DNA from 2 places in the Undibacterium sp. 5I2 genome. Region 2 is predicted to be linked to the other one. Evidence: predicted binding sites of a transcription regulator. Region 2 holds the regulator's gene; the other holds the start of a gene.
What was found. Region 2 encodes NrdR, which represses ribonucleotide reductase genes. Its sites were predicted from a motif close to CACNANATNTNGTG; they were not measured.

Region 1 (16,520 bases), on a different contig from region 2:
CTGGCGGCTTGGCCCGGTGGTATCAGTAAGGCACCGGAGAAAGTTGGGCCGGCGAGAAATTTCGAACCGGTCAGCGCGACGCAGAAATCTAATTCGAGGTAGGCGCGCAAACTGGCGCGCGACAAGCGAAATTGGCAGGCATCGACCAGTACTTGGATATGCTGCGGCCAAGTTTGCTGAAAACGGCGCACGCTGGCGATGGCGGGGAAAATCATGCCGGTCTTGCAAACATCGGTCAGAATTAACAGCACGCGTTGTCCGGCCGCAACGGCGCTGCTTAAAATTTGCTCCAATTCGGCATCGACCTCTGCTACGGTGCGCGGATTGCCGGCCGCGTCGCGTGCCGCCACAGTCTGCAGGCGACCTTGCCAGGCGCTGACCGCGCGGTCGCTGGCCATGCCAGCCGCACAACTGGCATCGGCGCTGAAATGTTGACCTTGCAAGGCGGCCGCTAAGCCACTGCCGGTTTCGGCCAAGTCTATCATGACGGTCAACTCTGGCTGTACCGCTTGCGCCAACAATAAATGGATGTCGGTGCCGGAGGCGGCGATCAGCATTTCTACCCCCGGATAGTCCGACACGCCGCATAAGCTCAACAGTTCCGTGCGCAGTCGCTTGACTTCGCGCTGGTACACGGTGGGCTCATCACTGATGGCGATTTGCTCGGCGCAGCGCTGGCGCAGTGCCATCGCCGCTGCCATGCCGGCGCTGGAAATGGTCGAGGCCGTCGATGAGCCGAAGGCATGTAAGTCGCTGCTCGGGCTGCTGCTGCAGCCGTATTTGTTGCGCCCTGTTTGCGGGTCAGGAACAATGCGCGCATCACCACCGCTATGCAGCAGCGTGCCGGTGTCGGGGAAGGTGCTCACTGTATTGCGATGGTATTGGGGGCCGGCTGCCGGCTGGCGTTACCCAGCATTGCACGAAATGCCCGGAATAATTTTTTCATCACGGCTTGCTTATACTCGTACATATCGAGCGGATCCATCGCATGCACCACCATGGCATTGTCGACTTCAAAGATGAGTAAGTCGCCGCTGGCGCTGACGGCGCAATCGATGCCGATGTAGGGTAAGCCCATGCGTTGATCGATCAATTTCAGGGCGGCGGCATGGGTGACGGCGAAGTCTTCATCAAACTGCGCCATGCACAGGGCTTCTTGCTCGCGCTTATTGCCATCCTCATTCATGCCGGCATTGAGATAGTGAATCATCCAATGTTTGGACACTGCCATGTGGCACAGGAAGGGACGGCCTTCGATGAGGGCGATGCGGTATTTGCGGAACCAGCCGTCGGCGCTGCGATAGTCGACAAAGCGCGATAAGTAAAAGTCGGCGGCGTCGACGCGGCTCAGATAGCCGGCCAGTTGGGCGCGGTCGTCTACCTTGTCGAGATTGGTTCCGGCATGCGAGCCCAGTGGTCGGATGATGAGTGGAAAATCATCGCCGGGTAAGAGTTGGCTGAGCGTGAGTTCGTTGGCGGCCAGCGATAGCAAAGTGGCACGCTTGGCTCGCACGGTGCGCGGCATATCGATGCCGGCGCAATCGGCGAGTGTCGCGCAGACACCGTCGCGCGTCAATTTGGCGATGTATTGCGGTAAATTGATGACTGGACGCGGCCAGGTGGCGGTCAGTTGTGCCAATTGTGCCAGCAAGGCTTGGTTGCTTTCTGATTCAGCCATCGCCACCATCATCACATCATGCTCGGGAACGATGTCGGGCCAGGCCGCATCACGTGTCAGGTAGAGAATATCGAAACTGACATCGGATTCTTCCAGCAAAAATTCAATCGGCGTATTGGCCATCAAATCGCCCGGCCCCATGATCACCAACAGGCGCAAACCGGGGCCGTCTTGGGTGGCGGGAAAATGATAGAGCGGCTGGGTTTTGATGGCTTGGGCTTGCATGGCCAAAGCCAGATCGTGGTGGCCGGTGATTTGCAAATAGACCGAGCAATCCATCAAAGCATGGGCATCATCGATATGTTCTTCGGCACGCTTGAGCAGCGCCATCCCGAGTGCTTGCATATCTTGTTTGGCAAACGCGCGCCGCAGCAGCGGGGCTACCCCGATCAAGGGTGAGAAAGCTTGTCCGGCCATGTCGGTCATTGGGTCATTCATTAAATTTCCTATGCAAAATGCGCCGTGTTCAATGGTCAGCGCTGTCAAGACGCCGTGTATCAGTTGCTGCGAGCGGCACCGAATGCCAGTACCGCCTTGAGCAGCCGATCGATATCGACCCGCGTGCTGCGGTGATTGACGATGGCCGCGCGGATCGCTACTTGCCCCAGTATCGTCGTGCTCGATGGAGCGGCTAGCCCGGACTCGTGCAAATCGGCGACGATGTCGCGATTGACCTGATCGGCATCGCGGCAGCGGTAGCGAAAACATACGATATTGAGGCTGACCGGTGCCAGCAATTCCAACTCGCTGGATTGGCCGATCTGTTGTTTCAGGTACTGTGCCAGCTCACAGGTATGCGCAATCATCTGGCCGAGCTTTTCTGTGCCATACACTTGGATGGTGAACCAAGTTTTGAGGGCGCGAAAGCCGCGCGACAGGTCGGGGCCGAAGTCGCAAGGCCAGGGCGAACCGCCGGCCAAGCCGCGCACTTCGCGGCGCAGATAGGCGGCCGGTGCGGCGAAGGCGGCTTGGTGGATGCCGCCATCACGAACTAACAAGAAGCCGGCGTCATACGGTACTTGACCCCATTTATGGAAATCAAAGGCGATCGAATCGGCGCTTTGTATTCCGCTCAGCAGTGGGGCGATACTCGGTGCCAGCATACCCAGCGCCGCATAGGCACCGTCGATGTGAAACCAGATTTTTTCACGCGCAGCGATCGCGGCCAGTTCCTGCAAGGGGTCGATGGCACCGACATCAACACTGCCGGCGGTGCCGACGATGAGGAAGGGTTGCAGTCCGGCGGCGCGGTCGGCGGCGATGGCGGCAGTCAGTGCTGCCGTATCGATGCGATGCGCGGCATCGCTGGGAATACGGCGCAAAAAGCGGCTGCCGATACCGGCCAGATCGATGGCTTGGGCGATGCAACCATGCGCTTCCACTGAGGTATACGCGCACAACTGGCGCGCTGCCGCATGTAAGCCATCTTGGCGGACGGCGGTGCCGAGCGCAGTGGTACGGGCGATGAGCACACTCATCAGGTTCGCCATCGAGGTGCCGGTGACGAAAATACCGCTGGCGCTGGCTGGGAAGCTGAATAATTCGCGCATCCAGTGGACGATTTGGCGCTCCACTTCGAGCGGCATTTGATCGCGCCCACCGAGATTGGCATTCAGACCGGCCGCCAGCATTTCGGCTAACATGCCGACCGGTGTGCCGCCACCCTGCACCCAACCCATGAAACCGGGATGGGTATTCCCTGCCGCGTAAGGCAAGATATCGTGCATGAATGTGCTGTGGGTCTCGGCCACGCTGTGCGGCTGCGTCGGCAGTGCTTGTGAAAAACCGGCACGTACTGCCGTCGGAATCGCTTGCCACACTGGGCGCGTGCGTAGGTGTTCAAGGTAATCGAACATATCATCGAGCATCAGATGGCCTTGTGCACGCAAAGCGCCCCAGTCATCCGGATCGAGGCTGGTGGAGCAGTCCGGGTCGGTGTGTCTAGCCTTAGGCAGCGTATCCATTTGATCATTGTAAAAAGTCAATGTCTGATTATCGCACCACGGGCAGAACTTGGGCAAATATAAAAACGCCGCCACCGCGTCCTGCTTGGTGCAGGCGCGGTGGCGGCGTACTTTTACTTAATTACTTAATTACTTATTTACTCAGCGCCCATTTCACGAATCAGCGCATCGGCGTGGTCGACATGTTTCATGACCCATAAAATGTAACGCAGATCGACTTGAATCGAACGTGTATTGGCCGGGTTGTAATCCCAGTCGGAGATGATGGAATCGAGCGTGCCGTCGAAGGCCAGGCCGATCAGTTCACCGCGCGCATTCAAGGCCGCTGAACCGGAATTGCCGCCGGTGATATCGAGCGTGGCCAGATACGCGACCGGTACTGCTTTCAGGTAAGGGTCGACATACTTGCCAAAGTCTTTGGCTTTGATGGCGGCCAATTCCGCGGCCGGGGCATTGAATTCGCCGCTGCCGGTGGCTTTGGCGCTGATGCCGGCCAGCGTCGTGAAGGCCGACCAAGCCATGCCATCGGCACCGCCGTGGCCGCGTCCGGCCACGCGGCCGAAGGTGACGCGCAGCGTGCTGTTGGCATCGGGGTAAATGGCTTGTCCTTGGCTTTCCATGTAAGCGATTTTGGCTTGCATGTAGTTGGCATAGGCTTGCTGAATTTTCCCGGCCAGTTCTTCCTCGGCAGCTTCGCGTTTGAGATGGCCGGCATACATGGCCACGGCGGTTTGGATGAAGGGGTCGTGGCTGGCGCGGAATTGTTCCGGCGTTTTAGTGAGCCAGGCGCGGCGCAGTGCCGGGTCATTGAGCTCGCTGGCGGCATACAAGCGATCGAGGCGCGCACTCAGGGCGGCGTCCGACATACCGGCTTGGATGCCGAGGGCGGCATCGAAAGCGGCATCGTGTTGCGCTGCCGGGGCGGCGGCGTAGTGTTTCAAATTATTGAACACCAAGGCTTGATCGACCTTGGCCACATAGCTGCGTTCGATTGCATCGAGCGAGGCTTGGATGCGCGGTAAATCGCGTACTTGGTAGCCGGCTTTGCGTGCGCTGTCGGGTTGGCGGCTTTCATTGGCCAAGCGGTACAGGTCATGCGCGCGTGCGAGCAGGCGTGGGAATGAGCGATCGAGGTAAAAATCGCGTTGCTCGCTGGCATCGCGTTCGCTGATCAATTGCTCGATCCGGGCGATGTCGGCACCATAGGTTTGGCGGCGCGTGGCATCGCTGTTGACCCAGCTTTTGAGGGCTTCATGTTGGCTGGTTTTCCGGGCCAGGAAATCGCTGTTGGCATAACTCTCGAGCATGCCTTGGCGATTTTTATAGTAATTATTGATGCCGGCAACTTGGCTGGCATACTTGAGCTTGGCATCGGGGTCGCTGGCTGTTTCGCGCGCGATGATGGCCAGTGCTTCGGCCGAGGAACTGACATAGCTCGGATAGCTCCAACTGAAGGTATGCGCGACTTCCGATGGTAAGCGATGGCGATTGGTGCGGCCCGGGTAGCCCAGCGCCATCACGAAATCGCCTTCTTTGAGGCCGTCTTTGGCCAGTTTCAGGAAGTGCTGCGGTAGGTAAGGGACGTTGTCTTTATTGTAGTCGGCGGCCTTGCCGTCTTTGCTGACGTAGGCGCGATAAAAACCATAGTCGCCGGTATGACGCGGCCACATCCAGTTATCGGTGTCGCCACCGAATTTACCTATGCCTTCGGCCGGCGCATGGACCAGACGGACATCGCGAATTTCCAGCTGCTTGATCAGATAATAGTCGAGCCCACCATAGTAAGGGTAGACCGTGCAGCGATGGCCAACATCGGCTTCGCACGCGGCCACCAAGGCTTTGCTGTTTTTTTCGATGGCATCGAGGCGGGCTTTGCCGCTCAGTGTGGCGACCTGCGCATCGATGACTTTGCTACTGACCTTATTAACTTCTTTGGTGACGAAAATACGTGCGCCCGGCGCGGCTGGCAATTCTTCGCTCAATTGATGTGCCAAAAAACCATTGGCCAGCAAATTGTTAGCCGGCGTGGAATTGTGCGCCACGCTGCCATAGACGCAATGATGATTGGTGATCACCAAACCTTGCGGTGAGACGAAGGAGGCCGAACAACCGCCGAGGCTGACGATGGCACCCATAGGGAATTCAGTCAGCTTGGTGAGCGTGGCGGGGTCGAGCTGCAAACCGGCGGCGCGCAATTGCGCGCTGACTTGCGGTAATTGTTGTGGCATCCACATGCCTTCATCGGCTTGGGCAACACTGCTGATGACTTGCAGGGCCAGAGGAATTAATATCTTTTTCATCATTATCCAAAGGTAAGGAGGGTCAACATGGCATGCATGATGCCGGCTTGTGGCCAGCAAGTCATTGCCAATCATATATCTTTTTTCATTGGTGCGAAGGGTAGAGACCACTAGCTTGCTTGGAAAGTTCAAAAAAATATCACTAGAATGCTACGGCGGCCAGCCGGCGCACGCTCAAGCCATCTCTACGCAGCGCAATAGTATGATGCAAACGTCAAAAAAAAACACCGAGATAGTGTAAACTCGAATGATGCAAATTTATTCAGCGCTTTTGGCTGCCGGATCGTATCTGGCCTTGCTTTTCATTCCTGCTTCGCGGCCTCGCTTGGTACTCGGGCTGAGCCTGTGCGCGTGGTTGCTGCACGGAAGCTCTCTGGTTTTGAATGTGTTTGCCGACAGCGCCTTGCGCATTGGCTTTGCCGCGATGTTGTCGTCGGCGCTATGGATCACGGTCGCCGTGTATTTGCTGGAAAACCGTAATTTCTCTTTGGTGGCGATGAAGTGGCTGATCTTTCCGCCGGCAATCGTGTTTGTCGTCTTGCCGGTGTTTTTCCCCGGACAACTGATCTCGCTCAGCGGTAAAACCTGGATGTTTCCTTGGCATGTAGCGGTGGCCTTGCTGGCTTACAGTACCTTAACCATCGCCGCCTTTCACGCCGTTATCATGCGCCTGCAAGATAAGCACTTGCATAAATTGCGCGTGCGCCCGCTGCCGGTTTGGCTCGTTGCGGTGATCGATACCTTGCCGGCGCTGCTGACCATGGAAAAAATTTTGTTTCGTTTGATTTTCCTCGGATTTTGTTTGCTGACGTTGACGGTACTGACCGGCGTCGTATTTTCCGAGCAATTTCTTGGCGTTGCCTTCAAGTGGGACCATAAAACTATCTTGTCCTTATTGTCTTGGCTGCTGTTTGCTATTCTGTTGGCAGGTCGGCACTGGCGTGGTTGGCGCGGTAAGACTGTACTCAGTTTTACGCTAACCGGCTTTCTGAGTTTGCTGCTGGCGTATGTGGGAAGTCGTTTTGTTTTGGAAGTATTGCTGCACAGGAGTTTGGTATGAGATTATTGGTTTGGTTGGCCTTGGCCTTCCTGGTGATTTTAGCGTTGCGCAAAAAAGGTCGTGGTAAGCCTGAAGCCGACCCGGTTCAAGCAGCGCCTGCGCCGCCGGTCGGTCGGCCAGCGGCTGGGGCCGAGGCCGAGGATATGGTGTGCTGCGCGCATTGCCATATTTATTTGCCGACTTCGGAAGCCGTGTTTCGTCATCAAGAAACTTACTGTTCATCGGCGCATGCCGAACTGCATTGACAGCGCGCGCGCCTGAGCCCATGTCGGCTCTGTTGGCGGAGTTTTTGCGGCCGACGCCATCGTTCTGGCGTTCGCTGCAAACCCTCAATATCTCGCGCATCATCGTAGCATTGTGCCTATTGTTTTTGTTGAATTTGCGCAGCGGTCGGGAAGTCTGGGCGTTTGCTCATATGGCCGCTCGCGACATCTGTTTTTTTTACTTATTCAGCAGTATCGGCTATACCGTCCTCAAATTGCTGCATACGCGGCATTTCATTATCCAGCTCTTCAGTCAGATCGCCCTCGATATTATCGTCATCGCTTCGCTGTATCTGGCTTCCGGCGGTGCCAAAGGCGGTTTGAGCATTTTGTTTTTATTTCCACTGGCTGGGGTGGCGATCTTATCGCCCTTGGTCTGGGCCTTCTTTTTTTGTTCCCTCGTCAGCCTGCTGTTATTGATCGTCGCGCTGTATCAGTCGTTTGAATTCGATGACGGCAATCTGCTGTCGCAAGCCGGTTTGTTCGGCGCTTCATATTTTGCTGTTATCTACGTGGTCAATCGTTTGGCCAGTAATTTGATACGCCAGGAACAATTGGCCGATCAGCGCGGTGCCGAATTGGCAGTACAGCAGGAAATTAACCGAGTGGTGATCGCCGATATGGGCGATGGTATTTTGGTGCTCGATCAGGGTGGTGCCATGTTCGAAATCAATCCGGCTGCCGAGCGCATGCTGGGGGGGAATTTGCACCAGCAAATGGTTGGGGTCAAGTTGCTCGATGTGCCGGCTTTGCGGCCGATGGTCGATGCACTCACTGATCTCAAAACTGCAGGTATGGCGGGAGCGGCTGGCCGGATATCTTTTGTGTCGATTTCGTGTTCCCCGGATGAAGCGAAAGCTTCACTGCGTTCCGGTCTGACTCTGCCTGGCACGGCCGGGCGCCCCGAGCATGTGCAATTTGTTACGCATCTCAAATTACGCTTCATCGGCGTCGCCGAGCTTGGCAAGCGTGTCGATGTCGGCACTGGCCATATTATTATATTCATGCAGGATGTGTCGGATATTGAAAATCAGGCACAGCAATTGAAATTGGCATCGATGGGCCGGCTGACGGCCAGCATTGCGCATGAAGTCAGAAACCCCTTATCATCGATCTCGTATGCTGCGGCACTGCTCGGCGAGGATATCGCCCAACTGCCGACGCCGCAGTTGCAGGCCATGCGCTTGCTTAAAATTATCGATGACAATGTGGCACGTTTAAATCAATTGATCGAAGATATACTGAGGTTGTCGCGCAAAGCACGCAATGATGTCGCACCCTACTGGCTCATGCAAGTGGTGCGCGAATGTGTCGACGATTTCATCGAAACCAAGCAGGTATCGGTGGCCTTGGTTCAGATCGGCAGCGCGGCGGATTTTCAAGTTAATTTTGATCCCGGACATTTATTCGAGATCGTCGCCAATCTGTTGTCGAATGCGCTACGCTATGCCAGCGGCAAACCAGGCAGCATCTGCCTGTATGCCACGGTCAACGCCAGCGGACGCCAAGAGTTACATATTCAAGACGACGGCCCGACCATCAGCTATGATGTACGGGCGCATTTATTCGAGCCTTTTTACACTACCTCGCGCATGGGTACCGGTTTGGGCTTGTATATGGCACGTGAATTATGTCTCAATAATCAGGCACTGCTGGACTACGAATACAGGGTTGACTCGGACAAGCTTGAGCCGAGCGGGCGGTTTGTCATCACTTTTTCGGGAATGAACGCATGAGCATGATTGGCACCACAAACTGCCCGCGTATTTTGGTGGTGGATGATGAGGCGCATCTGCGCGAACTGCTGGAAATTACTCTCATCAAGATGGGGCTCGACGTCGACAGCGCCGCAACGGTCGGCGCGGCGCGTGTGTTTCTGGCCAAAAATACTTATGCGCTGGTATTGACTGATATGCGTTTGCCCGATGGGCACGGCATGGAATTGGTCGATGAGGTCAATGCGCTGTATAAAAACACGCCGATCGCCGTGATTACCGCCTTCGGCAGCGCCGACAATGCCGTTGTGGCGCTCAAGGCCGGGGCCTTCGATTACGTCTCCAAACCGGTAGCATTGGAACATTTGCGCAAGCTGGTACGTTCGGCGCTGGAACTGCACACCGCGGTAGCGACGCCGGCACCAAGTAATCCGGTTGCCGCTTCATTTTTGATCGGCCAATCGGCCGGCATGCAGCAAGTTCGCGCGCAGATCGTGCGGCTGGCACGCAGCATGGCACCGGTCATCATTACCGGCGAATCGGGCAGCGGCAAGGAACTGGCAGCGCGAGAAATTCATGGCAGCAGCGCGCGCGCGGCGCAAGCTTTCATCGCCGTCAATTGCGGTGCGATTCCGGAAATGCTGATGGAAGCAGAATTTTTCGGCTACCGCAAAGGCGCGTTCACGGGAGCCACGGAAGACCGCGAAGGGTTTTTTCAAGCGGCTAACGGCGGCACCTTGATGCTCGATGAAGTGGCCGATTTACCGTTGGCGATGCAAGTCAAATTATTACGCGCGATACAGCAGCGCAGCATACGTAAGGTCGGCGCGACGGCCGAAGAAGCGGTCGATGTGCGTATCATCAGCGCCACCCATCAGGATTTGGCCAGTTGCGTTACCCAAGGGCGCTTTCGCCAAGATTTGTATTACCGTCTCAATGTGATCGAGCTGCATCTGCCGCCTTTACGCGAGCGCCTGGAAGATGTGGGCGAATTGGCTGCTGCCATCTTAGGTAAGTTCGGCGGCAGCGAGGTGGCGATTTCCGCTGCGGCCTTACAGCGCCTGGGCACCTACGGATTCCCGGGTAATGTGCGCGAGTTGGAAAATATTCTGGAACGGGCGATTGCTTTTGCCGATGATGCCTGCATCGAGGTCGATGATCTGGTGTTGCGGACGGTCGCGCCGGCCGGGTTGGAAAATCTGTTCTGTGCGCCGACTTTACCCTGCATGTTACCGGATTTTTTAAGCAATTTGGAACGCGAGATGATACGCCGCGCCTTGGTACAAACCAATCATAACCGCACTCAAGCGGCCGATTTACTCGGTGTCAGTTTCCGGCAGTTGCGCTATCAAATACAAAAACTCAAAATTGACGAGTAAGGCGCGCCAGCGGCAGCAACACACTTCCACGAAATCATCGTTCTCCATCGTTTGCCCTGACTTGTTAGCGCTTACTTACCCAATGCGCCCGAGTTTTCTGGACGCTCTCGAAAGTCAATTACCAAATAGGAATTTTTAATAAAATATAATTCCTTTCTTGGGCGGAAAATTGGTTGCATAGGCGGAGGGTTGGGTACTACAATTAGGGCTATTCGAAAATTGTGTACTACATGTAGTGGTTTGGTTTTTGTTTCAGCTTGTTTAACCATGCCTACTTGTTGGCGATTTCAATTGAATTCAACATCCTGACACTACCTGATTTTTCCCGTGATCAGCGGTCCGTACTGATGCGTAATACCCGAACTAACCCCGAGCGCCGCCTTGGTCTGTGATGCAGATATGAGGCAGCAAGAACTAACCGATTCCGGAGGCATAATGCACCCTTCCACAGAAACATCGATTCCTACTTCATTGAGCGGCGCTGCAGGCAGCGCTGTAGCGACTGCTGCAACTGCCGGCGGCAGTTACAGCGAATTTCGCGTGATACGACGCAATGGTGCGGTGGTTGGATTTGAACCGTCGAAAATTGCGATCGCCATGACCAAGGCCTTTTTAGCCGTCAATGGCGGCCAAGGCGCGGCCTCGGCGCGCGTGCGCGAATTGGTCGAGCAGTTGAGTGCGGCAGTCGTGACGGCGCTGTTGCGTCGCCAACCAAGCGGTGGCACCTTCCATATTGAAGATATCCAGGATCAGGTCGAATTAGCCTTGATGCGTTCGGGTGAGCATGATGTGGCGCGCTCTTACGTGTTGTATCGTGCCAAGCACCAGGAAGAACGCCGCTTGCAGCGCGCGGCGCAGCAAGCTTCGCAAGCGCAATTGCCGCAGATTCATGTGCTCATCGATGGCCAACGTGCCGCGCTCGATATCGAACAAGTGCGTGCCTTGATCACGGCAGCCTGCGTCGGTCTAGATAAATTGGCCGATCCGGAAGCGATACTGACGGAAACCCTGAAAAATCTGTACGACGGTGTACCGGTGGAAGAATTGCATAAGTCAGCGATTCTGGCCGCGCGCGCATTGATGGAAAAAGAGCCGGCCTACAGCCAAGTGACGGCGCGTCTGTTGCTGCATACGATTCGTAAAGAAGTGTTCGGTAAAGAGGTTGCTCAACAGCATGCAGCGGGCGAATACCTGACTTATTTTCCGCAATTCATACAAAAAGGCATTGCTGCCGAATTACTCGATACCAAGTTGGCCGAGTTTGATCTGGCGCGCTTGGCACAAGCCTTGGTCGCTGATCGCGATCTGCAATTCAGTTACATCGGTTTGCAAACCCTGTATGACCGTTATTTCCTGCACATGCGCGGTACCCGCATCGAAATGCCACAGGCGTTTTACATGCGGGTGGCGATGGGCTTGGCATTGGAGGAACAAGACCGCAATGGCCGTGCCATCGAGTTCTATAATTTGTTGTCTAGCTTCGACTTCATGAGTTCGACGCCGACTTTGTTCAATGCCGGCACCTTGCGCTCGCAATTGTCGTCTTGCTATCTGACCACCGTGGCCGATGATCTCGGCGGTATCTATGATGCGATCAAGGAAAATGCCTTGCTGGCGAAGTATGCCGGCGGTCTCGGTAACGACTGGACACCGGTGCGTTCGCTCGGTGCCCATATTAAAGGTACCAATGGCAAATCGCAGGGTGTGGTGCCATTCCTGAAAGTAGTCAATGACACGGCGGTCGCGGTAAACCAAGGTGGCAAGCGCAAGGGTGCGGTCTGCGCCTACCTCGAAACCTGGCATATGGATATCGAGGAATTTCTCGATCTGCGCAAAAACACTGGCGATGACCGTCGGCGTACGCATGATATGAATACGGCGAACTGGATTCCCGATCTGTTCATGAAACGCGTCATGGAAAAAGGCGACTGGACTCTGTTCTCGCCTTCCGATGTGCCGGATTTGCATGATAAATTCGGTAAGTCCTTCGAAAGCGCCTACCTCGCTTACGAAGCGCAAGCCGCCAGCGGTGAGTTGGAACTGTCGAAAAAAATCCCGGCCTTGGATTTGTGGCGCAAGATGCTATCGATGCTGTTCGAAACCGGGCATCCTTGGATCACGTTCAAAGATCCTTGCAATATTCGTTCTCCGCAACAACACGTCGGCGTGGTTCACTCGTCCAACCTGTGTACTGAAATCACGCTCAATACCAATGACAGCGAGATCGCGGTCTGCAATTTGGGTTCCGTGAATATGCCGGCGCATATGAAAAACGGCCAGCTCGATCACGTCAAGCTGCAAAAGACCATACGTACTGCCATGCGCATGCTCGATAACGTCATCGACATCAACTACTATGCGGTGCAAAAAGCGCGTGATTCGAATTTGCGTCATCGTCCAGTTGGTTTGGGCATCATGGGTTTCCAAGACTGCCTGCACATGATGCGTGTGCCGTACGCCACGATGGAAGCGGTACAGTTCGCCGACACCTCGATGGAAGCAGTGTGCTACTACGCTTATTTGGCTTCGACTGAATTGGCGGAAGAGCGCGGCACCTACAGCTCTTACCCTGGTTCCTTGTGGGATCGTGGCATTCTGCCGCAAGATTCGCTGCAATTATTGGCCGATGAACGCGGTGGCTATCTGGAAGTTGATTTTTCTTCGAGTATGGATTGGTCGCTGGTGCGCAATCGCATCAAGCAATATGGCATGCGTAATTCGAACTGCGTTGCCATTGCACCGACGGCGACTATTTCGAATATCATCGGCGTCTCGGCCTGTATCGAGCCAACTTATCAGAACTTGTATGTCAAGTCTAACCTCTCGGGCGAATTCACCGAGATCAATGAACACTTGGTGCGCGATTTGAAAGTGCGTGGCTTGTGGGATGAAGTCATGATTGCCGATCTCAAGTATTTTGACGGCAGCTTGGCCAGAATCGACCGCATCCCTGAAGATTTGCGCCAATTGTATGCGACCGCGTTTGAAATCAGCCCATCGTGGTTGGTGGAAGCCGCTTCGCGTCGCCAGAAGTGGATCGATCAGGCCCAGTCGCTCAATATTTACATGGCCGGCGCTTCCGGTAAAAAACTCGACGAAACCTATAAGCTGGCTTGGTTGCGCGGTTTGAAAACGACTTACTACTTGCGCACTATCGGTGCCACCCATACCGAAAAATCGACCTCGAAAACCGGTGCACTCAATGCCGTTAGCGTGGATGGTGCCAGCAGCAGTTACCACGCTGCGCCGGCAGTAACGGCGGCAGCGGAACCGGATGGTCCGGCCTGTATGTTACGTCCAGGCGACAGCGGTTTCGAAGAATGCGAAGCTTGTCAGTAATTGTTTTGCTACGTTGCAGTGCAACGTAGTGCCTCTCTCAATTGAAGGAATGAAGAAATGTTATCTTGGGACGAAGAAGTAACGCCAGCCACGCTACCCCAACCGGCCGTGCGTATCGATACCACGCCAGCGGCACCGGTTGCGCCGCTGGTCGAGCAAGTCAGTACGGAAGATGTGGCGCGGCGCGTGAATGCGGCTGATAAACGTATCATCAATGGTCAGACCGACGTCAATCAGTTAGTACCATTCAAATACAAATGGGCTTGGGATAAGTATCTGGCCGGTTGCGCTAACCATTGGATGCCGCAAGAAATCAATATGCAGCGTGATATTGAACTTTGGAAAAGCCCGAATGGTCTGACCGACGATGAGCGCCGCTTGGTTAAGCGTAACCTCGGTTTCTTTGTGACGGCCGATTCCTTGGCAGCAAATAATATTGTGTTGGGTACTTATCGTCACATTACTGCGCCGGAATGCCGCCAGTATTTGTTGCGCCAAGCTTTTGAAGAAGCCATTCATACGCACGCGTATCAATACATTGTCGAATCGCTGGGGCTTGATGAGGGCGAAATTTTCAATGCTTACAATGAAGTCGAATCGATTCGTGATAAAGATCAGTTCCTGATTCCTTTCATCGATGTCTTGACCGATCCGGAATTCAAGACCGGCACGACGGAAACCGATCAGACTTTATTGCGTTCGTTGATCGTCTTCGCTTGTCTGATGGAAGGCTTGTTTTTCTATGTCGGCTTCACGCAGATTTTAGCGCTCGGTCGGCAGAATAAAATGATGGGCGCGGCTGAGCAGTATCAATATATTTTGCGCGATGAATCGATGCATTGTAATTTTGGGATCGATCTGATCAATACGATTAAGATGGAAAATCCGCATTTGTGGACCGCTGAATTTCGCGATGAAATTAAATCGTTGTTTTTGCGTGCGGTGGAGTTGGAATATCGCTACGCAGAGGATACAATGCCGCGTGGAGTGTTAGGATTGAACGCTCCCATGTTCAAAGGATATCTGCGCTTCATTGCAAATCGACGCGCACAACAAATCGGTCTGGATGCGATGTTCCCTCATGAGGAAAATCCATTTCCGTGGATGAGCGAAATGATAGACCTGAAAAAAGAGCGCAACTTTTTTGAAACACGCGTGATTGAGTATCAAACCGGTGGAGCCCTCAACTGGGAGTAGCAGCTGATAATACACAGCGCCCCCGGTTCCCTGCAAAGGAATGCTCATGGTTTGCACAAGATGTAAAACCCGAGAGGCCTGACCAAACTGAATGGACAGTCAAAGATTACATTACTCTGAACTGTTAGTGCCGCAATACCTGGCAAGGCCGGGTCTTGCGGTTTTTGGCTTTGTACCCGGGGTTTTTCAGCCAGCATAGTAACAGCAGCGTTTTTTTAAGCTGCGTTTTTTAAATTGATTAATGGGTTGAAAGCGGACAGATTTGCGCCTGCCGCTGGACTCGACAGTAATAGTAAGGGCAGCGCACGAGCTGTCGTGATGCGGGCGCGGGTGAGGGCGGATGTTGCGCCGCACACTGTGCCGCACACGGCTTCGGCCTTGCCACCCATATGGCTCAAGTGCTGCATTGAAAGAGGGGATGCAGCAGTTGAGCCGGTTCCGGATTCATTAGCGCAAACAGCATGCATGTTTGTGCCGATGAATAATTCGCTTGAAAGGATAGAGCGGATTTAATTTTTATATGATTTTTTCCATCTCGATCGAAGGAGAAACAAAATGGCAACAGCACCGAAAATGTCGGCAAGCGAAGCTGCAGTGAAGAAACCTGTAGCAAAAAAAGTCGCAGCAAAACCTGCTGCGGTAGTTAAACCAGTTAAAGCAGTGAAAGTCGCTGCGAAAGCTGTCAAACCGACGAAAGTCTTAGCCAAGCCGGTTAAAGCAGTCGCTAAGCCAGCGCTTAAAAAAGTGCTCGCTAAAGTCGCCGCTAAGCCGGCTGCTAAAGCTGCAGTGAAACCTGTCAAGGCAGTCAAGGCTGTGAAAGCAGTCGCCAAGCCAGTGAAAGCAGTGAAAGCAGTGAAAGCAGCTAAGCCAGTAAAAGCTGTGAAAGCTGTAAAAGTTGTGAAAGCAGCCAAGCCAGTCAAAGCAGTCAAAGCAGTCAAAGCAGTCAAAGCAGCAAAACCAGCAAAACCAGTCAAGGCTGTGAAAGCGCTCAAAGCAGCCAAGCCTGTGAAAGCAGTTAAAGCCGTCGCGAAGCCAGTGGCTAAAAAGGCGCTGGCAAAAGCCGCAGCAAAACCAACTGCCAAAGCAGTCGCCAAAAAAGCGCTCGCGAAAGTAGTCGCCAAACCAGCAGTGAAAAAAGCAGTCGTCAAACCGGTCGCTAAAAAAGCGATCGCTAAAGTCGCCGCCAAACCTGTTGCTGCGGCAAAAAAAGTAGCGGCAGTTGCTAAAACAGCCGTGAAAAAAGTCGCCGTCGTTAAGAAAGCCGTTGCTAAACCAGCGGTCGTTGCTAAAGCCGCCCCAGCTGCCAAACCGGCAGTCAAGAAAGCCGTAGCCAAACCAGCCGTTAAAAAGCCGGTAGCAAAAAAAGCCGCGACATCTGACGTCAAAACTGTTGTCAGTGCGAACGCCGCATGGCCTTTCCCAACCGGAATTCGTCCGGCGTAATTCGTTATGCTTGGATGCCCGGACGGTTTGAGGCACAATACCCACTGCGTGATTCTGTCACCCGGTGGGTTTTTTTTAATAAAGGCTATGTGTGTTGCAAGATATTTTCAGCTTTATCATTGATGCGGTGACCGGCTTGTTAGCTGGTTTTTTACTCTTGCGCTTCTGGATACAGGCGCAGC
Region 2 (16,520 bases):
TCGAACGCATGGGTCGATCCGACCAACGCTACCGCAACAAGCCATTTATCGATGCGGCTGCGGCACGCCTACAGGCAACGATCGATGCGAGCAATATGGGGCGACTGGCCGAAATTATCGAGCAGTACGGCTGGCCGGGTGCGCGCTTGGTCGGCATCCAAGCAAGTCAGAATGCTTTTTTGGTCTTGCAACATGCCAATCTTGAAGATCAACAAAAGTATTTACCTCTGCTACGCGATGCGGTCGACAAGAACGATGCCTTGGCAAGTGAGTTAGCCATGTTGGAAGACCGCGTGCGCATCGGTCTGGGTCTCGCTCAGCTTTACGGAACCCAAATCAGCTCAGACGGCACGCTCATGCCTGTCGACGATCATGCACAGGTTGACCGGCGACGCGCTGCACTTGGACTCATTCCCTTAGCCGAGTATTTGAAGTTATCTGGCACACGTATTCTAAAAATGACCGAACCATCGGCGGTACAGTGATGGACAACGCCAGTGCCGGGATAGAAAGCAGAGCAGCGCTCAAGTCGGATTTTGACAAGCAGCAAGCGCTGTTTCTCCATCAAACCATTGCACACTTAAGCACACGACAATATGGCACCGTGCTCTTGACACAGCCGCTGAGCCAGGTCGTGCTGAATGGCTTCTTTGTTTGCATCGCTATTGCAATCATTGCCTTTCTTTTTTATTCAGCACCAGTCGTAAGGCGCAATCCCAAGGCGTACTGCTACCGACTACGGGGGTGATCCGGGTCGTGCCAAGTCAATCCGGCATGATCATTGAGCGACATGTGCAGGAGGGCCAAGCCATACGTGCCGGCGAAGTCATGTTCGTGCTGTCCAGTGAGCGTATCCGTGTTGACAACAGCGGCGCACAACAAGCTATTTCAGACTTGCTGCGACGCTAACGCGATAGCTTCGATACGGAATTGAAGCAGTCTTATCCCAGCGGGCCAGTACGTTGCCGTCGGTGGACCATCAGGAAGTGGCAAGACGACCTTGTTGAAGCTGTTGTTCGGTCTGTTGGAGCCGACGGAAGGGGAAATCTTGGTCGGTGGTATCAAGCTGACCAAGCTTGGTCTCTCCAATTACCGGCGACTACTTGGCACAGTGATGCCAGACGACAGCTTGTTCGCAGGTTCGATCGCGGACAATATCAGTTTTTTCGTTCCATCACCAAGTCAACAGCAAACCCAAGCTGGTGCGCTGCTGGCTGCCGTTCACGACGAAATTACCGCTATGCCGATGGGCATTCAACACCTTGATCGGCGATCTTGGCAGCGCCTTGTCTGGCGGCCAGAGGCAAGGTATTTTGTTGGCACGCGCATTGTATAACAAACCGAAATGACTGGTACTTGATGAGGCGACGAGTCAATTGGATGTACCGAATGAGCGAGCAGTGTACGCAGCCATTCAAAAAATCCCGCTGACACGCATTATCGTCGCGCATCGTCCGGATACCATCGCCATGGCGCAAAGAGTCATCATTTTGCAGCACGGATGCATTACAAAAGACGTTCTGCAAAAACCCTGCTTACAGTAGAACAAAATAATAAACAGGCAATCATTGCGAAATAAATAATTTTTATCCACCATCGTCGCGACTGCATCGCCGATTGGAAAACTCAATGAGGACTTTTTTATGATGTACCGCTTGGTTTCGCAAAAAAATTTTACGGTTGAGCAAACTGACTACATAGAGAAATTAAAGGAATCCATACAATTCATTTCCAATCAATCAGATATGATCGTCGGCATAAAAGATGTGGATTCCAAGCATTTCATTTCCAGCGATTCCTACGCCAATCTCGTTGGTCTCGCCAACGGTGCGGACGTGAAAAACAGGATGGATCACGATATGCCATGCGAAGCTACCGCACGATTTGCCGACAGCTATGTCAAGAGTGACCGACGTCTCCTTCATTACGCCAATATGAACCACAAAATAAGAACATTGGACATTTTTGAACACGTCGACGGCATAAAGGCACTGGTATTTAATAAACACATGATCAAGCATCATCCATCCGAATCAATTTTGGGATTGATGTACGATGCCTATGAAATAGATATAAAGATTATTTATTCACTCATACCGAATTACGCTATCGAATTCGAAAGGGGGTTCTGCATTGAAAATGCAGATGATACCTTCCAGGTCGGCAATGTAAAATTGACAGAATACGAACGTGAAATATGTTTTTTGTTAATAATGAATTGGAATTTCAAGCAAATTGCCTGTTTTATGGATAAACACAGGCCAAAATCAAGTATCAGAACGGCCGATACCATTTACAAATGTAGAAATCGCATATGTGAAAAATTACACATCTCCAATTGCAGCGCATCCCAATTTAAAAACCTTTTGGTTGGTGCAGGTTTACATAAAAAAATGCCCAAGCTATTCTTCCATCGGCTTATCGGGTCGAGGGTGCTGACATAAAATTGTCTCTGTTTACTATCAGTTACGCGCAGGCAAGCATGGACTGAATCTCGGTGGAACCGGCTTGAATTCCTTCCCACACAATGCAACAGCCCCCCCCTCGAACCCACACCCTCAATTAAACGAAAACGTATAATTCACATCGACCGCCGATTCACTGCCGGCGCGACCAACGATGGTGATGCGCCGGGTCAGTTGCCAGCTCAATTTCAAGGCGCCGGTGGCGTCGCCGAGACCGCGCTCGACCGACAGCACCAAGCCGGGCATCAGGCGTTTGCCAACGCTGACGACTTGATCGCTGCTACCGCTGGTGCTGTTACTGTTGGTGGCACCGGCCACGGTTTGTCCCGGCACGCGCGACGACGCGCCGCTGCCGGCGGCACCTATCGAGAACTCATCGAAACCGAGACTCTGCACGATGTCGCGCGGAACATTGCGGCTGCCATCGCCGCCGAAAATCGCGCTGGCGGCCGACATCAGCAAAGAGGCGTCGCCACCGGCGAGTTGGTCGGAGCCGCGTCCTAGCACCAGCCACGATAATTTTTCCGTATCCGGTACTTCCGGTTCCGAGACCAGATGCACCTTCGGTGCGGCGACCGTGCCGACCACCTCAACCCCGGCTTCAACTGCCACACCCTGACGCAGCGCACGTATATTCAAGCCCGGATTGGTCGGCGCACCTTGGAAATTCAAGATGCCACGCTCGATTGCCAATTGCTGGCCATAGCCTTCATAGACACCTTTGACGGTGCGTATCGAACCGATCGCCTGCAAGGGGCTGCCGTCGATCGAGCGCAAACGCAGGCTGCCAGCCAAGCCGGTATCGATGCCACGGCCGACGAAGACAAAGCGCCGGCCCATGTCGAAGCTGACATCGAGACGCGTCTTTAAAGTTTTCTTGGCGGCCGCCGCTGCGCTGTTTTTGCGTGCCAGTTGATCGGCGCGACGCGTGACCACGACATCGCTCGATAAGCTCGGCGGCGGTAATTTCGGTAATTTGAAATACGCCCCGTCAGCCGTCACTTTGCCGCTCAAAACCCATAATTCATTGGTCTCGACGATGCTGCTTTCGCCGCTGACCACCAACCAACGGTCTTTGCGCTGCAATAAAGGAAAATTCTGCCACTGCGCACGAATGGACCCGGTTTCAGCACCGATGTCGATTTCGCCGCTGGCTTTGAATTCACCGCGCTTGCCGAGCAAATCGACATCACGGAACAGCTCGTGATCAGGCAAGGAGTTGATGGTATTGGAGAACTGCAAATTCGTTAAAGTCAAGTGCTGGTCTTCGAGATGCGCGTCGAGACTGCCGTTGGGCAGCAGCAAACCCTCGGCAGCCAGCGCCAGCTCCAGCTCGCGTCCGGCAATTTGCGCCTGATAATGCGGTAGTCCCAGGGTGCCGCTTAAGTTGGCATCGATATTGAGTTTACCCTTCAATGCCAGCCCTGGGTTCAGGGTCGGTCCTACCCATTGTAAATCTGGCAGAGCAGCATGCAGTTTGCCGCTCATAGGGCTGTGCGAAGCGATGCTCCACGCGCCGTTTTGCCGGCTCAATTGCGTTTCGGCATTAAGCTGCCATTGTCCCAAACGCGTGCCGTCGGCCTGGAGGGTCAAGTTAATGCGCTGCGCATCGGTACCGAGCACCAGCCCGCCGCTGCCTAACTCCAATTTTGCCAAAGTCATACCCAAGGGTACTGGCGTACCGGCACCGTCGCCATCATTGATGCGCAGGTCGCCGCTTTGGCGTTGCAGATGGATGGTGGCGCGCGCATTGTCTTTCAATTCCACATCCCAGTCTGCGCGTAGACGTAAATCTCCGGTCAGCATGTCTTGTTGGTGCAACAGATTCCAGATCGGTAAGACCTGTACCTCGCTCATGCTGCCGCGCGTGGCCAGCGTGGTCGGGGTCCAATCGAATTGTTCCAGCGAGAGTTGCGCGAAGTCACTACGCAATTGCAGTTTGCCGAGTTTCAGCGATTGCGCGGCAATTTCCAGGCTCGCCGCTTGCACCAAATGCAAACCGGGCGTGACGCTCAAGTCTAAGCTGTTCAAGTGCCCGCTCCAATGCGGCACAGTGGCAGCAGTCGCAGCGAACCAGCCACCGGCCAGGCTGAGCGTGAATTTTTGCTTCTCTGGCAGGGCGGCATCAAGGCTCAAGGTATGCGCGCTGCGTGTGCCGGCGAGGTGAAGCTGCAGCGTGTCCAGCGCTTCGGTGGGAAACTGTTCGGGCAAGCCGCTCAGGCGCAATTTTTCTGCTTTGACTGTACCATTCAAGGCACCGTTAAGGCCGGGAGCGAGTTGAACATTGGCATCGAAGGCGGCCAAGGCCAGACTTTTTTCTTGGCTTTGCAAATGGATGTCGTGGGCTTGCAGCGTGATATCGGCGGCCGGTGCCGTAGCATCATAGTGCAGCGCGATTTGGGCTTTGAGCGCGCCGCTGAGTTGGATCTGCATGCTCTCTAGCAGGGTTTGTAAGGCGCTCAGTTCGGGCGCATCGACCTCGAGTTTCAAGCTATTGCCGCGCACACCCCAATTACCCTGCGCGTGTACGCTGTTTTTACCCCATTGCACGGCCAATTGGGGCACTTGTAATTGATTCGTTTGCCACAGCAGGCTGGCGCTGGCATCGACGCTTTGGCCGGCAAAATTGCCCTGCAATAAAGGCACGTCTACTTGCGCACGCAATTGTGGCAGTAAGCTTCCGCTACCTGCCAGCTTCGCTTGCAAACGACCGACCGGTACCGTCAACCAACGTGCCGGATCAAAATTGGCCACTACGCCCTGCCATTGAAAGCGCTGTTCGCCACTGAGTGTGAGCGAACCGCTGGCGCTGACACGCGCCTGCTCGGCTTGGAATTCCAAGGCGTCGAGTTTGAGTAATTGCGAGGCGAGCACGTACTCGCCTTGCATCGTTAAGTGTGCGCGCGCTTCGCGCAGCTCGGTTTGCATGGTAATGCGCTGTCCAGCCACCGTCTGCGCCTTGATGCTGCCGTCGATGCGGGTGCGTTGAAACGCCTGATCAATTTGCTGCAGATTAATATCTTGTAATTGTAATTGTCCTTGCACTTTCGGTAAGCCTGGCTCAAGTACCACATCGACAGCGCCTTGCAGTTGGCCTTCACCATAGAAATAGGCTTGCAAATTGCTTAAGTTTAAGGATTTCCCCTGCAGCAATAAATCACTGCTGAGTTCTTTGAGGGGCAAGGCGTGGTCGCTGAGCAAACCCGGTTTGGCATTGGCCAGGTACACGTTGCCGCGCAGACGGTCGCTGGGCGCGCCAGCTTTATCATCGGGATGCACATCGGCGCGTAGACGTAGATCAGCCTGTGGCGCAGTAGCAGCCCAGTGCGCCGGGTTGAGGTGGCGTATATCGAGATGCAACTTGCTCAGCATTTGCGGCGAAAACGGTGCCAACACCAGTCTGGCATCGCCAGCCAGCAATTGCTGTTGGCCTTCGTCTATGCTGGCTTGCAGTCCGACTATCAAGGCGCTCAAGTTGCCGGATAAGTCGGCGTGCACCGTTGCCGGTGGCAGTTGCGTATCTATTTTTCCTTGCAACAATCCGCTGGCACTAAGAGCGAACGGACGGCGACTGGCCAGCGTCGCTGAGTCCAGACGCACACTGCCCCATGGGCTGGTAAAAGCCAAACGGCCACGGTATTGCTGGGCACGATAGCTGAACTGGCCCGTCAGGGCGCTCAGGCTGAGGGTTTCTTGGGATTTTCCGTTCGCTACCAATTGCGCCAGTTGCAATCGCCCCAAGGCCAGTTGATCGAATTCCAGTGTCAGCGGCAGACTCAAGTCCTGTGGCAACACCGATGGACTGGGGTCGGGGGCACTGGCAATGCGCAACGAACTGATATGCAGCTCCTGCACATGCAGGCGACGTTGCCATAAAGCAGGCATATCCCAGCGTAATGCCAAGCCACTGATATCGACATGTAGTGCCGCGAGACGCAAGGAGAGTTCGTCAATTTGCACGCCCTCATCGAGACTGCCAGCGACACCGCTGACGCGTAACTTGCCGCCACTGGCGGCTTGGGCGGCCGCCAATACACTGCGTGTGCCACTGGCGGTGTGCAGCGCCCACCACATACTGCCGACCAGCATCAGCAGCAGCGTGAGCGAGATCAACAGCAGTGTGCGCCAGCGCCGCGAGCGATTTGGAGCGGGGTTGGGGGGAGTAGGAGCGCTGGGTACGCTGACAGCGGCAGATGAAGTCATATTAAAACGCAATCGCAATCGAAAAATCAAGCCGCAGCTTGGCGGTTTGGCGGCCGTAGGCGAGATCGAGTGCGATCGGGCCGGCCGGGGTGCGGTAGCGCCCCCCTACCCCTATGGCTTGGCGCAGGCTGAGCGCGCGCCAACTGTCGGCGGCATCGCCAACATCGACAAAGCTGGCAACACCCCAGCTTTGGTTGAGCCAATGCACATATTCGGCACTGGCGGCGCTCATCACGCGCCCACCTGTGACGGCGACGCCTTGCACGATGCCCAGGCTTTGATATGCATAGCCGCGCACCGAGGTGCTGCCACCGGTACGGAATAAATAGTCTTGCGGAATACCGTGCTCACTATTGGCAAATACTTGGCCGGCCTCGAGGCGAAAAATCAGGTTATCGCTTTTCCCTACCGGTACCCAGCGCTGGTATTTGGCATAGGTGCGCAAGAAGCTTTGGTCGGAAAATACGGCTTTTTCTGATAAGGCCAGATCGAACTGATAAATTTCACCGCGCCGCGGCGCAAAGGTGTCGTCGACATCGCGCCAAGTCCAGCCGGCAGTGAGTACAAATGCTTTGCTGCTGTCTTCGAGCTGGCCTTCCGCCGTGCTTTTTTCACGCAGCAGATTCATCCCCAGCCTTTGCTCGATACGCCCACGCGTGGTGGTGCGTTTCACGCCCAAGGCATTGCGGGTAGTTTGTACCCCAGAAACATTTTCGCGATCGACGATGACGCCGAAGGAATCGACGCGGTTGTCATCGGGCGGCAGATAGATATCGATATAACCGAGTTGGCGCCTTTGCTCTATCCGCACGGCGCTGCGTAAATCCCAAGCTTGTTGCAGGATATTTCTATCCCGGTAAGCGACTTCGCTGCGAAATCCGGTATTGGTGCTGTAACCGAGGCCAAAGCTGAGGTCGCGCGGTTTGCGTTCTTGCAGCGTGACATCAATCGGCACTTCCGCCGCTTGCTCGGGATCGGGATCAATCGCGACTGTGACGGTGGAAAAGTAAGCTGAATTCTGTAGCGCGCGTTGGAAGTCGAGCAAGCGCGAACGAGAATAGCTTTCGCCGCGTTGCGGCGGTCGAAAGCGTTCCAGCAGCGATGCCGGGTAACGCTGTAAACCATTGACGCGCAAAGAGCCGAGCGTAAACGCGGGGCCGCTGTCGACTTCAAGACTGAGGGCGGCGGAATTCTGGTCGGCATCGATCTTGGCGGCGCTGGAAGATATTTTTGCGGCGGCATAGACATCGGCACGCAAACTGTCGGTCAGCTGGTTTTTTGAACTGCTCCAGTCTTCCTCGCGAAAGGGATCGCCGACCGCCAGCGACCAATCCATCAGCAAGCCATGCTGACGCTCCAGCGCCTTTGCCTCGGCCGCATCGATGGCGCTGCGCAGCGGACCGTTAATATTGATGGTGACATTTTCGATCACGGTACGCGGCCCGGCCTTGACCTCGACGGTCAGGTTTGATTCGCTGCTGCCGGCCACTCGTAGCGCGCTGGTGTCGATGGTGATTTGCGGCGAAAAGTAGCCTTCGGTCGCCAAAATGCCGCTGATATCGCTACGTAAGCGGCGCAGCAGCGAGGGCGTCTGGTTTTGCGCTTCAGACGTGGTGGAAAATTCAGGAATGTGTTCACGCAGTAAATCGGCCCAGCTCGAGTCTGGTGCCTGCAAATGAAAACGTCCGTGAGCTGTGGTTTGCGGTAGCGGTGGCGCGGTCAGTGGCGGCGGACTCTCGGTGCTGGCAAGATCTTGCGCCAAAACAACTTCAGAGACTGCACACCACAGAGTGAGCGAGCACAGCGCAGACAGATAAAGCTTAGTCATCTTGTTCGCTTACTTGGTTGCTAAACCGACGCGGTTAATGCCGAGCTTTTTTGCATCAGAAATAATTTGTATGACCTTGTCATACTCTACCGTTTTATCTGCCGACACCAGCACCGCCAACTCCGGTTGATCGGTATGGAATTGGCTTAATTTACTCATCAGCACCGAGCGGTCGGCGGTTTCCTCTTGGGGTATCGCTGCGGTGGTGGCATTGACCTTGCTTTTGATGCCTATACCCCACTTGTCGTCTTTTTGTACCGTGACCTCAATGTACGCGCTCGGTGGCTGGCTTGACTGACCAGCGGTCGGCAAATTGATCACGCTGGGGTTAGTCATCGGTGCGCAGACCATGAAAATGACCAGTAATACCAACATGACGTCGATATACGGCACCACATTGATTTCGGCTTTGAATTTACGTTTACGGTCGCCACGCAGAGAAGTCATTCTTACCCCACCCTCAGCGCGACTGCCGTTGGAGTATGTTGGAGAATTCTTCAATGAAGGTTTCAAAGCGTATCGCCAGACGATCGATGTCATGCGAATAACGGTTGTAAGCCAACACGGCAGGAATGGCGGCAAACAGGCCGATAGCCGTGGCGATCAAGGCTTCAGCAATGCCCGGTGCCACCGCTGCCAGAGTCGCCTGTTGCACATTGGCCAAACCACGGAAAGAATTCATGATGCCCCAGACGGTACCGAACAAGCCGATATACGGGGAAACCGAGCCAACTGAAGCAAGAAACGATAAGTGTGATTCCAAGCTATCCATTTCACGCTGATAGGCAGCACGCATGGCGCGCCGTGCGCCGTCGAGCATGGCACTGGCTTCAAGCGTGCCCTTATTGGCATTTTTGACTTTTTGATATTCGCTCATGCCGGCTTCGAAAATACGTTCCATCGCACCGACCGGCGTTTTGCCGTGACGGCGGTTATTCGTGGCTTCCTGATACAGATCGATCAAATTGCCACCCGACCAAAAACTGCGCTCAAACTGTTCAGTTTGTGCACGTGCCTTTTTGATTGCAAACATCTTACTGAAAATATAAGTCCAGCTGGTCAGCGATACGCCCACCAGCAAGAGCAAGACCAATTGTACGAGAAGGGAAGCATTGCCGATCAGGCTGATGAAGGAAAGATCTTGGGTTGCGGTCATAGGGGGGTGAGATAAAGACAAAAAGAGTTGAGGTGACGGCAGGCCGGTTCAGAGTGAAATTTTTTCCAACACGGACACCGGTATCGCCGCCGGTCGCAAACTGTGCGCATCGACACACGCGACCATGATGGTGCCGCTGGCCAAGAGGCGCTCGGCGCACCAAACTTGCTGGAAAAATTCCAAGGAGGCGCGCCCGAGTTTCTTCAACTCAACGCTGACGCGCAAGGCGTCATCGAGCCTGGCTGGTGCATGATACGCGACTGCGCAATCTTTGACGACAAACATTCGGCCTTCGTCGCTCAGCAATTGCTGCTGATTCACCCCGGTTGCACGTAAGCATTCTGTGCGTGCCCGCTCGAAAAATTTAAGGTAGTTGGCATAGTAAACGATGCCCCCTACATCAGTATCTTCGTAATACACCCGCAGTTGCCAGTCAAATTTGCGCATAGTCTGATTTCATTTTGTAAAGCTGTCGCGCTGCGCTCAGGGCGCGGTGCGGCGTTGAACATTCAAAGGCCCGTAGCCCTGACATGTCGGCATCATCTCAATATAGTTGATATTCACGTGTGCCGGCAATGTGGCGATCCAAAAAGCTGTTTCGGCGATATCGATGGCGGTCAGCGGGACCGTTCCTTGGTACACTTTGGCCGCGGCATCGTCATTGCCACGAAAGCGGACATTCGAAAATTCCGTACCACCGCATAGGCCAGGTGCAATATTCGTGGTGCGCACACCAGTGCCGGCCATATCGGCGCGTAAATTTTTAGTGAATTGATCGACAAAAGCTTTGGTAGCACCGTAAACATTGCCGCCAGGATAAGCCGTCGAACCGGCGATGGAGCCGATATTGATGATCATGCCATGGTCGCGCGCCACCATGTCGGGCAAGACGGCGCGGGTGACCGTGACCAAACCTTTGACATTGGTGTCGATCATGGTATCCCACTCATCTTGCGAAGCCAGATGCGCCGGCTCAGTACCGAGTGCCAATCCGGCATTGTTGATGAGTACGTCGATCTCACGCCAAGCAGCGGGCAAGCCGGCCAACATGGCCTGAATCGAGGTTTTTTGCGTCACATCCATTTCGACCGGCAACAAATTCTCGCCTAATTCGCTGTGTAAGGCAGATAAACGATCAGCTCTACGCGCCGCAGCAATCACCTGATGACCCTCACGGACAAATTTACGTGCCATTTCTTCGCCAAAACCTGAGCTGGCACCGGTAATTAATACGATCATGTTCATCATTCCTTTTAATTGGACGTACATTGAGATGCGGATATGGAGCTATTCTAAGGGATTTTCAATAGTCGGTTGCCGACGCGACTGATTTCTGCGCCGCACACATGAGCAAAAGCAAGAAAAAATCAGGCGCAGCGCTTGCCGATTGCGCGGGTATCACGTAAAATTCTTGCACCATTTCGTCTCACGTGACTGGCGAAAACACGGTGCTTGGCTGGTCTGGGCCACCGTTAAAGATGGAGATCCATCGGGAAGCGTGAGATTTCGGAATCAGTTCCTCGATTCCAGCCGTGCGCCTGGGTAGCCTGATGGTAATGAGGCTGCTTGTCTTCGTTCGCGTCCAAGACGCCTCGCCGAAGACCTCCGACACAGGTATCAAATAAAATTTTGTATGCCCTTGGTGTCGCTTGTTCAATCAATCAACAGATAAATCAGGAAAACCATGTTTGCTAAAAATCATACCCTCGCCGCCATCGATCCGGAAATTTTTGCCACCATTCAATTGGAAAACCAGCGTCAAGAAGAGCATATCGAACTGATCGCTTCGGAAAACTACACCTCGCCAGCCGTCATGGAAGCGCAAGGTTCGCAATTGACCAACAAATACGCCGAAGGTTACCCAGGCAAGCGTTACTACGGCGGTTGTGAGCATGTCGACGTGGTTGAACAATTGGCAATCGATCGCGTGAAGCAATTGTTCGGCGCTAATTTTGCCAATGTACAAGCAAATTCCGGCTCACAAGCCAACCAAGGCGTGTTTTTTGCGCTGCTGAGCCCGGGCGACACCATCATGGGCATGAGTTTGGCCGAAGGTGGTCATCTGACCCACGGCATGCCACTCAATATGTCGGGCAAATGGTTCAATGTGGTTTCGTATGGCCTCAATGCAGCGGAAGACATCGACTACGATGCGATGGAAAAATTGGCACGCGAAAGCAAGCCAAAACTGATCATCGCCGGCGCCTCGGCCTTCGCCTTGCGTATCGATTTCGAACGTTTCAGCAAAATTGCCAAAGAGGTCGGTGCCTATTTCATGGTCGACATGGCCCACTATGCGGGTTTGATCGCCGCCGGCGTCTACCCTAACCCAGTGCCGTTTGCCGATGTGGTTACATCGACCACGCACAAGAGTTTGCGCGGCCCACGCGGCGGTATTATCTTGTCGAACGATGAAGCGATTGCCAAAAAAATCAATTCAGCAATTTTTCCCGGCATTCAAGGTGGGCCGCTCATGCATGTGATCGCCGGTAAAGCCGTTGCCTTCAAAGAAGCGCTGACCCCGGAATTCAAGGCTTACCAAGAACAAGTAGTCAAAAACGCTGCAGCTCTGGCGCAAACACTGACCGAACGCGGTTTGCGCATCGTTTCCGGCCGCACCGAATCGCATGTCATGCTGGTGGACTTGCGTCCTAAGGGTTTGACCGGTAAAGAAGCCGAAGCCATCCTCGGTTCGGCCCACATGACTTGCAACAAAAACGGTATTCCTAACGATCCGCAAAAACCCATGGTCACTTCCGGCATCCGCCTCGGCAGCCCGGCCTTCACGACCCGCGGTTTCAAAGAAGCCGAAGCAATCAAAGTCGGTCATCTGATCGCCGATGTGCTCGATAAGCCGCATGATGCCGCCAATATCGAACGCGTCAAAGTCGAAGTGAAGAAACTTACCTCTGCTTTCCCGGTCTACGCCAAGTAAGTCCCGAACTTGCATACAGATAACGCCACTCTTCAGAGTGGCGTTTTTGCAAGATCCGCTAATTCACCGAACTAAACTTGGGCCGCGCTGCATGAAATGTCCCTATTGCCATCACGATGATACTCAGGTCATCGATACCCGCGTCTCGGAAGAAGGGAACGTGATGCGCCGTCGTCGGCGCTGCGCCCACTGCGACAAACGCTTCACCACCTATGAACGGATAGAATTGATGATGCCGGTCATCGTCAAGAAAAATGGTAGCCGCACCGAATATGAATCGCAAAAATTGCGTGCCAGTTTGATGTTGGCACTACGCAAGCGACCGGTTTCGGCCGAAGCAGTCGATCATGCGATTCAGCATATCGAAGAAAAATTGCTTGCCACTGGCGAGCGCGAAGTGCTGTCGGTACAGGTCGGTGAGTTGGTGATGCGCGAACTCAAACGCCTCGATAAAATCGCCTATATCCGTTTTGCTTCGGTGTACAAAAGCTTTGAAGATATTTCTGAATTTGCCGAAGCGATACAGGAAGTCGATCTCGACAACAAAAGCACCGGCAAAACCAAGTAAGCGTGGGCCGAGTGAACAAGCGCGGAGTTAATCCGCGCCGCCTTATTCGCTTAAGCAATATAGCAAAGCCAGCAACGGCAGTGCCGCGCCAAACCACGCCGCACCGGCCCAGCCGCCAACCGCATAAGCCCAGGCACCGAGTGCAGAACCGAGTGCCCCGCCGCAGAAAAACGTCGCCATATAGATGCCGTTGAGGCGTGAGCGATACGCTGCACCGAGCGCAAAAATCGCCCGCTGACCCAAGGTCAGGTTGGCGGCCACGCCGAAATCGAGCAAAATCGCGACCACCACCAGCCAGCCCAGCGCCGGTGTGGTGCCGGCTGCGACCAGTAAACTGAGCAAGAAAGCCAGCACGGCCAACACCAATGCGGCCAGCGTAGCCGGCCGCGTCAAGCCGCGATCAGCCAAGCGTCCGGCAATCGGGGCGGCAATCGCACCGGCCACGCCAGCCAAGGCAAACCAGGCGATGCCGGCTTGCGAGAGATGATAGACCGGGCCAGCTAACAACAAGGGCACGGTGGTCCAGAACACGCTGAAGGCGGCAAACAAAGCGGCTTGATACAGGGCACGGCGACGCAAAATCGGCGTGCTGCGGGTCAGGTGCCACATCGATGCCAACAGAGCGCTGTAACGCAAATTTGTGTTCGGCACGCGAGGCGGTAAGATGCGTGAGAGCACTAACGCCAAGACCACCATGATCGCAATCGAGATGTGAAATACCCGCTGCCACGAAGAATATTCGGTAATGAAACTGGCGACTGGGCGTGCCAACATGATGCCCAGCATCAAACCGCTCATGACATTCCCGACCACGCGACCGCGGCTTTCTTCCGGTGCCATATGCGCCGCCAGCGGCACGAGTATCTGTACCGCCACCGACCCGATGCCTATGCAAAAGGCCGCGGTCAAAAATACTCCTGGCGTGGTGGCAAAGGCGGCGGCGATCAAGGCGACAATGCCGATCAGCATGGTGATGAGAATTAAACGACGATTTTCAAACAAATCGCCGAGTGGCACGATTAACAGCAAACCGACGCCATAGCCGATCTGAGTTAAGGTGACGATCAGCCCGGCAGCATGCCGATCGAGGCCGAGGGCGACGCTGATCGGGCCGACCAGCGGTTGAGCGTAATATAAATTGGCGACGATGAGGCCGCAGGCCAGCGCGATGAGCATGGTCATCGCGCTGCTGATCGTTGGGGCGGGCACGGGCGCGCCTGTACTTACTTGCATGCTCATTCTCATTTCACAAAAGCACAGCACTAGACGGAAGAAATCTGCCGAGCAGCAACTATACGAATCCCGATTGTAGAGGAAAAACCAAAATCCTTCCGATCAGCCGAAACGCCGTGCTCAAACGAACTGCTGCGCCAGCTCCCCCAGACGGACAATACCGCGCTCCAGCTCCGCACTCCAGGGCCGGGCAATATTAAGCCGCAGGCAATGCGCGTATTTGCTGGTATGCGAAAACACGATGCCGGGCGTGAAGGCAATGCCCTCCGCGACCGCGCGTCGCAACAAGGCCAGGCAATCTATCGTCGGCGGCAATTCCAGCCACAACCACCAGCCGCCGGCCGTGCTGACGAGCGTGCTGCCGCGCGGAAAACTATGTGCCACCACGGTTACGGCGCGCGCAATATTGGCAGCTAAACGCTCGCGCAATTTGCGTAAATGGCTATACAAGGCCCCCGACTGTAAAAATTCTGCCAGCACGACCTGCTCAAACCAAGGTGTGACCAGCGAGTGACTCAATTTCAAACTGACGATACGACTATGGTGACGCCCGCCGGCAACCCAGCCCAGCCTATACGCCGGTGCCACGCTTTTACTACAGGAACCACAGTAAATCACGCGGCCCTGCCTATCCCAAGCCTTCAATGGTGTCGGCCGTTCCTGGTGCGGCGTGATATCGCCGAACACATCATCTTCGATCACACTGATGTCATATTGCTCGGCCAAGCGCAGCAAACGTTTCTTGTTTTTATCGCTCATCGCAGAACCGAGCGGATTTTGAAAGGCCGGCATGACCACCATGGCACGCACGCCCTCATGATGCTCGAGCGCATATTCGAGTGCTTCCAAGCTCAGCCCGCCGGCGACGGTGCACGGTATTTCCAGCGCACGCAAGCCGAGGTTTTCCAACATCTGCAACAAGCCGAAATACACCGGCGACTCGACGATAACGGTCTCACCAGCTTGTGCCACGGCGCGCAATGCCACACTCAAGGCTTCCGTGCTGCCGTTGGTGATCAACAGCTCGGCCGGCTGCAAATCGACCCCGCAGTCGCCCAAGTGCTTGAGCAAAACCTGCTTCAAAGCGGGCCAGCCGGTGCCGGTCGGGTATTGCCCCAAGCGCGTAGGATGACGTTGCAACTGACGACGCGCGATCTCGGCCAAGGCGGCACAGGGGTACCAGTCCGGTGCCGCGCTGGCCAGATGCAAAGCCAGTGGCAAATCCTGTTCGGTCAGCGAGTAAAGTTCGGTCAGGCGATGTTGCAGCGATACCAGCTTGTCATACGCCACCGGTGCGCGTGCGACCACCGCCGTCACTGGCAGGCGCAGGTCGACACGCCCACGATCAGCCACATACATGCCCGATTTGGCGCGCGCCTCGACCACCCCGCGGGTCTCCAGATAACGATAACAGCGCAAGGCAGTAGAAATACTGACCGAGTGCTGCTCTGATACGCTGCGCAACGACGGCAGACGCGCGCCGGGGCGATAGTGGCCACGCTCAATTTCAGCGCTGATCCGCTCGGCTAATTGTCGATAACTGTACTGCATCACAGATCCTTTTTTTTACATCTGTATAGCATAAGCGAGTCTTTCACTGTGCGCAAACGCTGCCTGCATGCACTTTATACTTTGGGCATGAAAACACTTGCCCCTTTGCGCACTTCGAGCGCCCCCAGCCGTCGCCTGCAAAGCAGCGACTTATTCGCCCCCTTACTGGCCGGCTTCATCGCCGTCTTGGTGTCGTATGCCGGTCCCATGTTATTGATGTTACAGGCCGGTGCCGCCGCCCAACTCTCGGCCACAGCCATCAATTCCTGGATTTGGGCCGTCTCCATCGGTTCCGGCATCGGCTGCATCTGGCTCAGTTGGCGTTACCGCTGCCCCGTGATTTGCGCCTGGAATACACCTGGTGCCGCCTTGCTGGTCACTGCGCTGGCCAGCGTTTCGTATGGCGAAGCGATCGGCGCTTACATGCTGGCAGCGGCCGGCATGATGTTCATAGGCATGAGCGGTTTGTTTGAAAAAATCATGCTGTTGCTGCCCAAGAGCCTATGTGCCGCCATGCTGGCTGGCATCTTATTCCGCTTCGGTACCGATATTTTCGGCAATCTGCACGGCCAAGGCGAGCC

Region 1: the regulator NrdR is predicted to act here: its motif matches at 10,584-10,597, upstream of QN359_RS06590 (ribonucleoside-diphosphate reductase subunit alpha).

The regions. Positions count from the first base shown of each region.
Region 1 is NZ_JASJVS010000012.1:61,245-77,764, reverse strand. It holds gene QN359_RS06630 (hypothetical protein) at 1-866, opposite strand, end outside; gene QN359_RS06625 (RimK family alpha-L-glutamate ligase) at 863-2,116, opposite strand; gene QN359_RS06620 (pyridoxal phosphate-dependent decarboxylase family protein) at 2,176-3,642, opposite strand; gene QN359_RS06615 (S46 family peptidase) at 3,780-5,942, opposite strand; gene QN359_RS06610 (cytochrome C assembly family protein) at 6,193-7,002, shown strand; gene QN359_RS06605 (PP0621 family protein) at 6,999-7,247, shown strand; gene QN359_RS06600 (sensor histidine kinase) at 7,268-9,001, shown strand; gene QN359_RS06595 (sigma-54 dependent transcriptional regulator) at 8,998-10,359, shown strand; gene QN359_RS06590 (ribonucleoside-diphosphate reductase subunit alpha) at 10,795-13,698, shown strand; gene QN359_RS06585 (ribonucleotide-diphosphate reductase subunit beta) at 13,756-14,895, shown strand; gene QN359_RS06580 (histone) at 15,451-16,338, shown strand; gene QN359_RS06575 (YggT family protein) at 16,430-16,520, shown strand, end outside.
Region 2 is NZ_JASJVS010000021.1:4,237-20,756, forward strand. It holds gene QN359_RS09365 (DUF6624 domain-containing protein) at 1-485, shown strand, start outside; gene QN359_RS09370 (hypothetical protein) at 485-748, shown strand; gene QN359_RS09375 (hypothetical protein) at 775-909, shown strand; gene QN359_RS09380 (hypothetical protein) at 1,001-1,336, shown strand; gene QN359_RS09385 (hypothetical protein) at 1,644-2,444, shown strand; gene QN359_RS09390 (translocation/assembly module TamB domain-containing protein) at 2,559-6,668, opposite strand; gene QN359_RS09395 (autotransporter assembly complex protein TamA) at 6,670-8,496, opposite strand; gene QN359_RS09400 (biopolymer transporter ExbD) at 8,506-8,943, opposite strand; gene tolQ (protein TolQ) at 8,957-9,652, opposite strand; gene ybgC (tol-pal system-associated acyl-CoA thioesterase) at 9,701-10,099, opposite strand; gene QN359_RS09415 (SDR family NAD(P)-dependent oxidoreductase) at 10,136-10,891, opposite strand; ZMP/ZTP riboswitch at 11,073-11,203, shown strand; gene glyA (serine hydroxymethyltransferase) at 11,337-12,587, shown strand; gene nrdR (transcriptional regulator NrdR) at 12,679-13,155, shown strand; gene QN359_RS09430 (MFS transporter) at 13,198-14,394, opposite strand; gene QN359_RS09435 (PLP-dependent aminotransferase family protein) at 14,509-15,939, opposite strand; gene QN359_RS09440 (benzoate/H(+) symporter BenE family transporter) at 16,027-16,520, shown strand, end outside.